Regions from separate parts of the Kitasatospora sp. NPDC086791 genome, predicted to be linked through region 1. Evidence: riboswitches for the same ligand, from Rfam matches in the RefSeq annotation. Region 1 holds a riboswitch; the other holds the start of a gene.
What was found. Region 1 has a riboswitch for cobalamin ahead of AB0Q99_RS07725 (iron ABC transporter permease). Riboswitches for the same ligand answer to the same signal wherever they lie in the genome.
Positions count from the first base shown of each region.

Region 1 (4,418 bases):
GAGCGCGTCCAGCGGGTCCATCACGCCGCGCTCGCCGCCCCTGCCGCTGCGGCAGGACTCGCTGAGCACGTAGGAGTCGAGGCCGAGGGCCTTGAAGGCCTGCGGGGTGACGCCGCTGCCCTCGTCGAAGCCGTAGTGCCAGCCCGCCAGGACCAGGTCGGCCCGGGCGTCCAGCGCGATCTCCTTGGTGAGTGCCTTCTTGGAGAGCCAGGCGGTCTGCTGGTAGCCGTCCTTCCACGGCACCTGGTCGACCTTGCCCTTGTCGTCGGGCATGACGTAGCCGGCCATCCGGTCGGCGAGACCGAGCGAGAGCATCAGCTCGGTGATGTTGACGTCGTTGGTGACCACCCGGGCGGGCTTCCGCGCGAAGGTCAGCCGGTCGCCGCAGTTCTCGACGGTCACCGGGTAGTGGGCGGAGCCGCCGGCGGTCTCCTTCGGGGCGATCTCCGCACCGCAGGCGGTGAGCCCGAGGGCGAGCAGGGCGGTGGTGGCAACGGCCTTGGTGCGCACGGTGGTTCCTTCGGTGGTTCAGGCTCCGGGGGAGCGGTCGAGCGGGGCGGAAGGGTCGAGGCGGTCGAACAGCAACTGGACGGCGCCGGTCCCCGGGTGCCGGACCGGGGTGGCCCGGACGCCGAACACCTCGGCCAGCAGGGCGGGCCGGAGCACCTCGCGGGGCGGCCCGGAGGCGACGATCCGGCCGGCCCGCAGCACGTACAGCAGGTCGCAGTGGCCCGCCGCCAGGTTGAGGTCGTGCAGCGCGGTGAGCACCGTCGGACCGGCCTCGCGGGCCAGCGCCAGGACCTCCAACTGGTGGGCGATGTCCAGGTGGTTGGTGGGTTCGTCGAGCACCAGCAGGCGCGGTTCCTGGACCAGCGCGCGGGCGAACAGCACCCGCTGCTTCTCGCCCCCGGACAGGCTCAGGAAGCCCCGTTCGGCGAGGTGGCCGGCCCGGACCTTGCGCAGCGCCTCGGCGCAGCGCTCCCGGTCCCCGTCGGCCGGGGCGCCGAACCCGCGCCGGTGCGGCAGCCGGCCCATCGCGACCACCTCGGCCACCGTGAAGTCGAACTCGGCGGAGTGCTCCTGGGTCAGCGCGGCCACCCGGCGGGCGCTCGCGCGGGCGGAGAGCGCGTGCAGGTCGTCGCCGGCCAGCCGGACGGCGCCGCCGGCCGGCTTCAGCACCCGGTAGACGCAGCGCAGCAGGGTCGACTTGCCGCTGCCGTTCGGCCCGACGAGTCCGACCACCTGCCCGGCGGCCGCCGCCAGGCTCACCTCGTGGACCAGCCGGGCGCCGGCCAGCTCCACCGAGACGGTGTCGACGTCGAGGTCCTGGGCCGCCGTAGGGTCGGCGGGGCCGCTCGGTCCGGTCACGATCGGCCTCCGAAGGCGTGGCCGCGCCGGCGCATCATCAGCAGGAAGACGGGCACCCCGAGCACGGCGGTGAACACCCCCACGGGCAGTTCGGCGGGCGCCAGCAGGGTGCGGGAGGCGATGTCCACCCAGACCAGCAGCAGCGCCCCGGCGAGCGGCGCGACCAGCAGCACCCGGCGGTGCGCGGCGCCGACCAGCATCCGGGCCAGGTGCGGCACCAGCAGCCCGACGAACCCGATCGCCCCGCTGACCGCGACCACCGTGCCGGTGACGGCGGCGGTCACCACGAACAGCTCCCGGCGCAGCCGGTCCGGGTCCACGCCGAGCGCGGCGGAGGTCTCGTCCCCCATGGCGAGCCCGTCCAGCCGTCCGGCGGCGCAGCCGAGGTGGGCCAGGCCGGCCAGCACGGTGCCGGCGGCGATCGGCACCGAGCCCCAGGTGGCGCCGCCGAGGCTGCCGAGCAGCCACATCATGGCGCTCCGGGCGGCCTCGCCGCGGTCGGCGGCGAAGACCATCAGGGTGGTGGTGGCGGCGAAGCCGTGGGAGAGGGCGGTGCCGGTGAGCACCAGCCGCAGCGGGGTGAGCCCGTACGCGGTGCGGGCGGCGAGGTAGACCAGCGCCATCGCGACCAGCGCGGAGCCGAAGGCGGAGGCGGAGACCGCCCAGACCCCGAGCGAGGCGAAGGCGCCGAACAGCAGGACGGCGTTGGCGCCGACGGCCGCGCCGGAGGAGATGCCGAGGACGAAGGGGTCGGCGAGCGCGTTGCGCACCAGCGCCTGCACGGCGACCCCGGTGGCGGCGAGCCCGGCGCCGACCACGGCGGCCAGCACGGTGCGGGGCAGCCGGATCTCCCAGACGATGGCGTACGCGGCCGCCTCGTCCGCCTCCAGCCGACCGCCCGTCAGCCCGGCGCCCAGCAGCCGCAGCACGCGGGGGAGCCCGATCCCGGAGAAGCCGAAGGCGACCCCGCAGACCAGGGAGAGCAACAGGGCGGCGGCGAGGCCGACGGCGAGCGGGAGCGCGGGTATGCGGCGGTCGGGCGGGCCGACCGCGCCGTTCGCGGGTGCGCGGTTCACGGGTGCGCCTTGCCTCGGGCCGCGGGTGCGCCGGGGCGGGCGCGGGCCGGAGGCGTGCCGGGGCGCCGTTCCCCTCGCAGTCCGCGGCGAGTTGTCGGGAGGTCAGCGGCCGGGGGCGATCGGGCTGGCGCGGCCGCACCGCTGGGACGGGCCGTGCTCACCGTTGCGGGTCAGCGCCGGATTCACACCGGACTTCCCCCTCGGACGCCCTGGCAGCATAACAGCCACTCAGGGCAGGCAACCCTTACCGGTCTCACCCCGCACGTTCGCTCCGGACGCGAACGCACGACCGCCCCCGTCCGGCGGTGCGGACGGGGGCGGTCGGGTGGCGACGCGTCAGGCTCAGGCCTGCTTGGTCTCCCAGAAGATCTTGTCGACCTCGGCGATCAGGTCCAGCAGGGCCTGGCCGGTGGCCGGGTCGGTGGACGCCTTGGCGGCCGAGGCGGCCTTCAGGGTGTCGTTGATCAGCTGGTGCAGCTGCGGGTACTTCTCGAAGTGCGGGGCCTTGAAGTAGTCGCTCCACAGCACCGAGATGTGGTGCTTGACGGCCTCGGCGCGCTGCTCCTTGATGATGACGGCGCGGGCGCGGAAGTGCGGGTCCTCGTTGGCCTGGTACTTCTCCTGGGTGGCCTTGACGGACTCGGCCTCGATCCGGGCCTGCGCCGGGTCGTACACGCCACAGGGCAGGTCACAGTGGGCGTGAGCGGTGGCACGCGGTGCAAACAGACGAGAGAACATGGGAGTCCTTCCTTAGATCGTCTTCCCGCGCCCGAGATTACCCTTCCGCCCGCGCGGTTTCGCGATCGGGCGGTGGGCCTAGGGCAAAAGACGGACCCGGAACCGGGGTAATCCGGGCATCGGGCAGGTGGCGGCCCGTACGGCAGACTGGGGGCCGGCGGTGCGGGAGGAGGAGTCGTGGCGCGGAGCGCGGAACCGGAGGGCCGGGCCCGGAGCGGCGTGCTGCCGTTCGGGCTGGTCGACGTGGCGGGCCGGTCGATGGTCCCGACCCTGTACGAGGGCGACCGGCTGCTGGTCCGCTACGGCGCGCCGATCCGACCGGGGGCCGTGGTGCTCTTCCGGCACCCCTTCCAGCAGGACCTGCTGGTGCTGAAGCGGGCCGTCGAGCGGAGGCCCGGCGGCTGGTGGCTGCTGTCCGACAACCGCCCGGTGGACAGCGACAGCCGCAGCTACGGCGCGGTCCCGGACGAGCTGGTGCTCGGCCGGGCGCTGCTGCGGCTGCGCCCGAGCCCGGCCTGGCTGGCGCCGGGGCGCCGGCTGGAGCGGCTGCTGCTCACCCCGCGGCTGGCCCGGGTGCCGGGCCTGGCCCGCCGCCTCGGCGTCCGGGTCGAGGAGCTCTAGCCGGTTCCGGCGTTGAGCGCCGCCTCCGCCTCCTGGCGCTTGCGGGCCCGGTAGGCGGCGACGTTGGCCCGGGTCGCGCAGCGGTCCGAGCAGTAGCGGCGGGAGCGGTTGGTCGAGGTGTCCAGGTAGGCGTTGCGGCAGGGCGCGGCCTGGCAGATGCCCAGCCGGTCGGCGCCCAGCTCGGTCAGGTGGACGGCCAGGCCCATGCAGGCGACCGCGCTGAAGTGCGCGGTGGCGGTCGCCGAGTTGTCGGCCAGGTGCAGGTGCCAGCGCGGCCGTCCGGCGTCGTCCAGGTAGTCGTGCCCGGAGATCAGCGGGCTGACGGGGTACTCCATCAGCAGACTGTTCAGCAGGTCGACCCCCCGGACCTCGTCCCCTTCGGCGGCGGCCTCGAAGACCCCGCGCAGCCGGGTCCGCACCGCCCGCAGCCGGGGCAGATCGGACTCGTCGGCGAGCGCGGCGGCCCGCGACGAGTCGGAGAACAGGGCGCGCACCGCGTCCACGGAGGTCAGCGTGTCGGTGCCGCGCTCGGGCTCCTCGGTGTTCACCAGCCGAACGGCGAGATCGGCGTACGAGGCGAGCTCCACGGCGGTCCTTCCAGAAAATCGGTAACGG
Region 1 is NZ_JBFBOC010000003.1:161,544-165,961, reverse strand. Features, by position in the region: gene AB0Q99_RS07735 (ABC transporter substrate-binding protein) at 1-510, opposite strand, end outside; gene AB0Q99_RS07730 (ABC transporter ATP-binding protein) at 529-1,368, opposite strand; gene AB0Q99_RS07725 (iron ABC transporter permease) at 1,365-2,444, opposite strand; cobalamin riboswitch at 2,537-2,685, opposite strand; gene sodN (superoxide dismutase, Ni) at 2,787-3,182, opposite strand; gene sodX (nickel-type superoxide dismutase maturation protease) at 3,360-3,803, shown strand; gene AB0Q99_RS07710 (CGNR zinc finger domain-containing protein) at 3,800-4,390, opposite strand.

Region 2 (4,418 bases), on a different contig from region 1:
GGTCAGCGTGGTGGTCGCCGGGTCGCCGGTCCGGAACACCTCGCCGCCGAGCGCCTGCAGGCGCAGCGCGACGGCGGTGTTGTTGTCCACGCCCGCGTCCAGCAGGTGCAGGCCGTCCCGGACCCCGGTGGGGACGACCGGGCCGGCCAGGCCGAAGTCGACCTGGCCGAAACCGGGGACGGCGCGCTTCATGGCCACGAACTCGTCCACCGCGAGGTCGGTGAAGGCGGCCGGGCCGACCGGCGCGGCGGCGGTCAGCCGGGCGTCGAGGCGCCGGAGGTACCGGTCGAGGTTGCGGCCGGCCAGTGCGGCCAGCAGGTCCTCCTTGCCGGCGAAGAACTGGTAGAGGGTGCCGATCGGGACTTGCGCCCGGTGGGCGACCTCCTTGGTGGTGAGCGCGGTCGCCCCGACCTCGTCCAGCAGCCCGGCGCAGGCGTCGAGGATGCGGCCGTACCGTTCCTGGCTGCGCTGCTGGACCGGGCGCCGCCGGGCCGACGGGGCCGTCCGGCCGACTGCCACGTGACTCCGGGTGTCCGAGCTCATGGGGTCACTCTGCCGCATCCGCTGTTCCGGCGGCGAATCACCGGGGCGGGAGCGGACCGCCGTGCCCCGTGGGGAAGGAATCGACGGCCGGCCGGAGCTGAACGGCAGGGTGGCGGGAAGGCGGTCACGAGTTGACACCGGTCTTGTCGTGGACGCGATGGCCGGTTCATACTCCTGGGGCGGACTACCTTGCGTGATCGGTGCGTTCCTCTTCGTGGCGGTCGCGGCCGCCTGGTCCTGTCCGGTCCCGCCCGTCCGGCCCGGCTGGCTGCCGGAGGTCGGAGGCCGGAAGCCGGTAGGGAGGAGAACCATGGAGAAGGCGAAGGAAATCGGCTGGAGCAGCCTGGAGTTGGACGCCCGGCGGGGGCTCTGGTCGCTTCCGCTGGGGGAGGTGGAGCGGCGGCTGCTGTGGGCCGACGCCCGGGCCGGGCGCTGGGGCGCGGCCGGGCCGGTGCGCGAGCGGCTGCGGGACTTCGCCCGGGACGCCGTCGCCTCCGTCGGCATCACCCACGTGGGCGGCCTGGTGGACCCGGCGCACCCGGAGGAGGAGATCGTCGAGGCGCTCTCCTTCCTGCTGCGGGACTACGGCCGGATCGTCCCGCAGAACGGGCGCGGCGACCTCGCCTCGGTCCTGCACGACCAGGACGGCGACGGCGGCGCCGAACTCGGCTTCCACTGCGACACCTGCGACCTGCTCGTCCTGCTCTGCCTCCGGCCGGCCTTCGACGGCGGCGGGTTGACCAAGCTGGCGAGCGCGCGGCACGTCCGCGACCTGATCGAGCGGGAGCGGCCGGACGCGCTGGCCACGCTCTGCGAGGACTGGACGTTCGACCGGACCGGCCGGGCGGGCCCGCAGGTGGTGGTCACCCCGATCCTCTACGACCGGGCGGAGGGGACGGTCGGCTGCTACTACCAGACCCGCACCGTCCGCTCCTCCCCGGACCGGGGCGGCCCCGAGCTGACGGACCGTCAATGGGAGGCGCTGGGCGTGCTGGACGAGGTGCTGTACCGGCCGGAGATCTCCTTCGGGCTGTCGATGGCCGCCGGGGATCTGCTGATCATCCGCAACAGCCGGGTCCTGCACGGGCGTTCGCCGTTCGTCGACGAACCCGGTCCGCACGCCCGGCGGATGCTCCGGATCTGGGTCAACGAGGGCGAGGCGTGGGCGCGTTGATCGTGCTGCGCGCCGTGTCGTAGGGACGGGTCGAGAGCGCCGCGGGCGGGGTGGCCTGACCGCCCCTTGGGGTTCGGGGCGGTCGGCGTCCAGGGGGCGGACGTCCGGTACGCCCCGGCCCGGGCCGCCCGGCGTCTCACTCCTCGGACGGGTTCCGGGATCCCGCTGTCCGCGAAGCCGCCGCGCCCGTAAGCTGGCCGCGCAGCTGGTTCGCCCTGTCCGCCAGGCAGGCGCGTCGTAAGAGGGAACCCGGTGGGAATCCGGGACTGCCCCGCAGCGGTGAGCGGGAACGACCGCCGTCATACGCACTGGGCCCGGGAGGGCCTGGGAAGCGACGGCCAGTAGGTGTCCGCCCTTCACAGGGCGGGTGTGCCCGCGAGTCCGAAGACCTGCCCGTTGCCCGCGCGCGACCGATCGTGCGCGGACACCCCGGTGACCTCGTGGGCGGGTCGGCGTACACACCAGGCGGTTCTGGCATCCGCGCGTTCGACGCGGCCCGACCCGTCCGGCTCGTCACCCCTTCGCGCTCTCGTCCGGCCCCCGGGGCCCATGGAGTGAAGACTCGCGAAGGAGAGTCCCTTGACAGTGAAGTCCGCAGCTGCGGCGACCCGGGCCACCGCGTACGGCTACCCCCGTCAGGGCCGGGGCCGGGAGCTCAAGAAGGCCATCGAGGGGTACTGGAAGGGCGCGGTCGGCGCCGGGGCCCTGCTCGCCACCGCCGCCGAGCTGCGCCGGAAGAACTGGCGGCAGCTCGCCGAAGCCGGGATCCAGGAGGTCCCGACCGGTGACTTCTCGCTCTACGACCACGTGCTGGACACCACGGTCGCGGTCGGCGCGATCCCGCCCCGGCACCGGAAGGCCGTCGAGGCCGACGCGCTCGCCGGGTACTTCGCCATGGCGCGCGGCACCCAGGACGTCGCGCCACTGGAGATGACCAAGTGGTTCGACACCAACTACCACTACCTGGTGCCCGAGTTGGGCCCCGACACGGTGTTCGCCGCGAACTCCGCCAAGGCCGTCGCGGAGCTGGGCGAGGCGCTCGCGCTCGGCCACCGGGCCCGGCCGGTGCTGGTCGGCCCGGTCACCTACCTGCTGCTGGCCAAGCCGGCCCCCGGCGTCGCCGCCGACTTCCAGCCGATCACCCTGCTGGACCGGCTGCTGCCCGTCTACGCGCGGCTGCTGGCGGACCTGCGGGCCGCCGGCGCCGAGTGGGTGCAGCTGGACGAGCCCGCGCTGGCGCAGGACCGCACCCCGGCCGAGCTCAACGCCGCCGCCCGCGCCTACCGCGACCTCGGGGGCCTCGCCGACCGGCCGCAGCTGCTGGTCGCGAGCTACTTCGACCGCCTCGGCGACGCCCTGCCGGTGCTCGCCAAGGCCCCGGTCGAGGGCCTGGCGCTGGACTTCACCGGGCCGGCCGCCGCCAACCTGGACGGCCTCGCCGCCGTCGGCGGACTGCCCGGCAAGCGCCTGGTGGCCGGCGTGATCGACGGACGCAACATCTGGATCAACGACCTGGAGCGGTCGTTGGCCACTCTGGCGACCCTGCTCGGCCTCGCCGACCGGATCGACGTCGCGCCGTCCTGCTCGCTGCTGCACGTCCCCCTGGACGCCGCCGACGAACGGGAGTTGGACCCGCAGATCGCCCGCTGGCTGGCCTTCGCCAAGCAGAAGGCCGCCGAGGCGGCGCTGCTGGCCCGGGGCCTGCGCGAGGGCACCGGCGCGATCACCGCCGCACTCGCCGCCAACCGCGCCGACCTGGCCTCCCGGGCCAACTCGCCGATCACCCGCGACCCGGCGGTCCGGGCCCGGGTCACCGCCGTCACCGGGGCGGACGCCCGCCGGGCCCAGCCCTACGCCGTCCGGACCGAGGCCCAGCGCGCCCGGCTCGGCCTGCCGCTGCTGCCGACCACCACCATCGGCTCCTTCCCGCAGACCAGCGAACTTCGCCTGGCCCGAGCGGATCTGACGGCGGGTCGGATCAGTGCGGACACGTACCGCGAGCGGATGGAGGCCGAGGTCCGCGAGGTCGTCGCCTACCAGGAGAAGGCCGGACTGGACGTCCTGGTGCACGGCGAGCCCGAACGCAACGACATGGTCCAGTACTTCGCCGAGCAGCTCACCGGCTACCTGGCCACCCGGCACGGCTGGGTGCAGTCCTACGGCACCCGGTACGTGCGCCCGCCGGTCCTCGCCGGGGACATCTCCCGCCCGCACCCGATGACCGTCGACTGGTTCCGCTACGCCCAGGGCCTGACCGGCCGCCCGGTCAAGGGCATGCTCACCGGCCCGGTCACCATGCTCGCCTGGTCCTTCGTCCGCGACGACCAGCCGCTCGCCGACACCGCCCGTCAGGTCGCCCTCGCCCTGCGCGACGAGGTCACCGACCTGGAGGCGGCCGGGGCGGCCGTCGTCCAGGTCGACGAGCCGGCCCTGCGCGAGACCCTGCCGCTGCGGGCCGCCGACCGCCCGGCGTACCTGGACTGGGCCACCGGGTCGTTCCGGCTCGCCACCTCGGGCGTCCGCGCCGACACCCAGATCCACACCCACATGTGCTACGCCGAGTTCGGCGCGATCATGGCGGCGATCGACGACCTCGACGCGGACGTCATCTCGCTGGAGGCGACCCGCTCGCACATGGAGGTGGCCGGTGAACTCGCCCGGGCCGGGTACCCGCGCGAGGTCGGCCCCGGCGTCTGGGACA
Region 2 is NZ_JBFBOC010000025.1:32,618-37,035, reverse strand. Features, by position in the region: gene AB0Q99_RS26250 (TetR family transcriptional regulator) at 1-543, opposite strand, end outside; gene AB0Q99_RS26245 (TauD/TfdA family dioxygenase) at 854-1,717, shown strand; cobalamin riboswitch at 1,907-2,129, shown strand; gene metE (5-methyltetrahydropteroyltriglutamate--homocysteine S-methyltransferase) at 2,297-4,418, shown strand, end outside.
Region 2: linked by a shared signal. The riboswitch ahead of metE (5-methyltetrahydropteroyltriglutamate--homocysteine S-methyltransferase) and the one ahead of AB0Q99_RS07725 (iron ABC transporter permease) in region 1 are both predicted to bind cobalamin.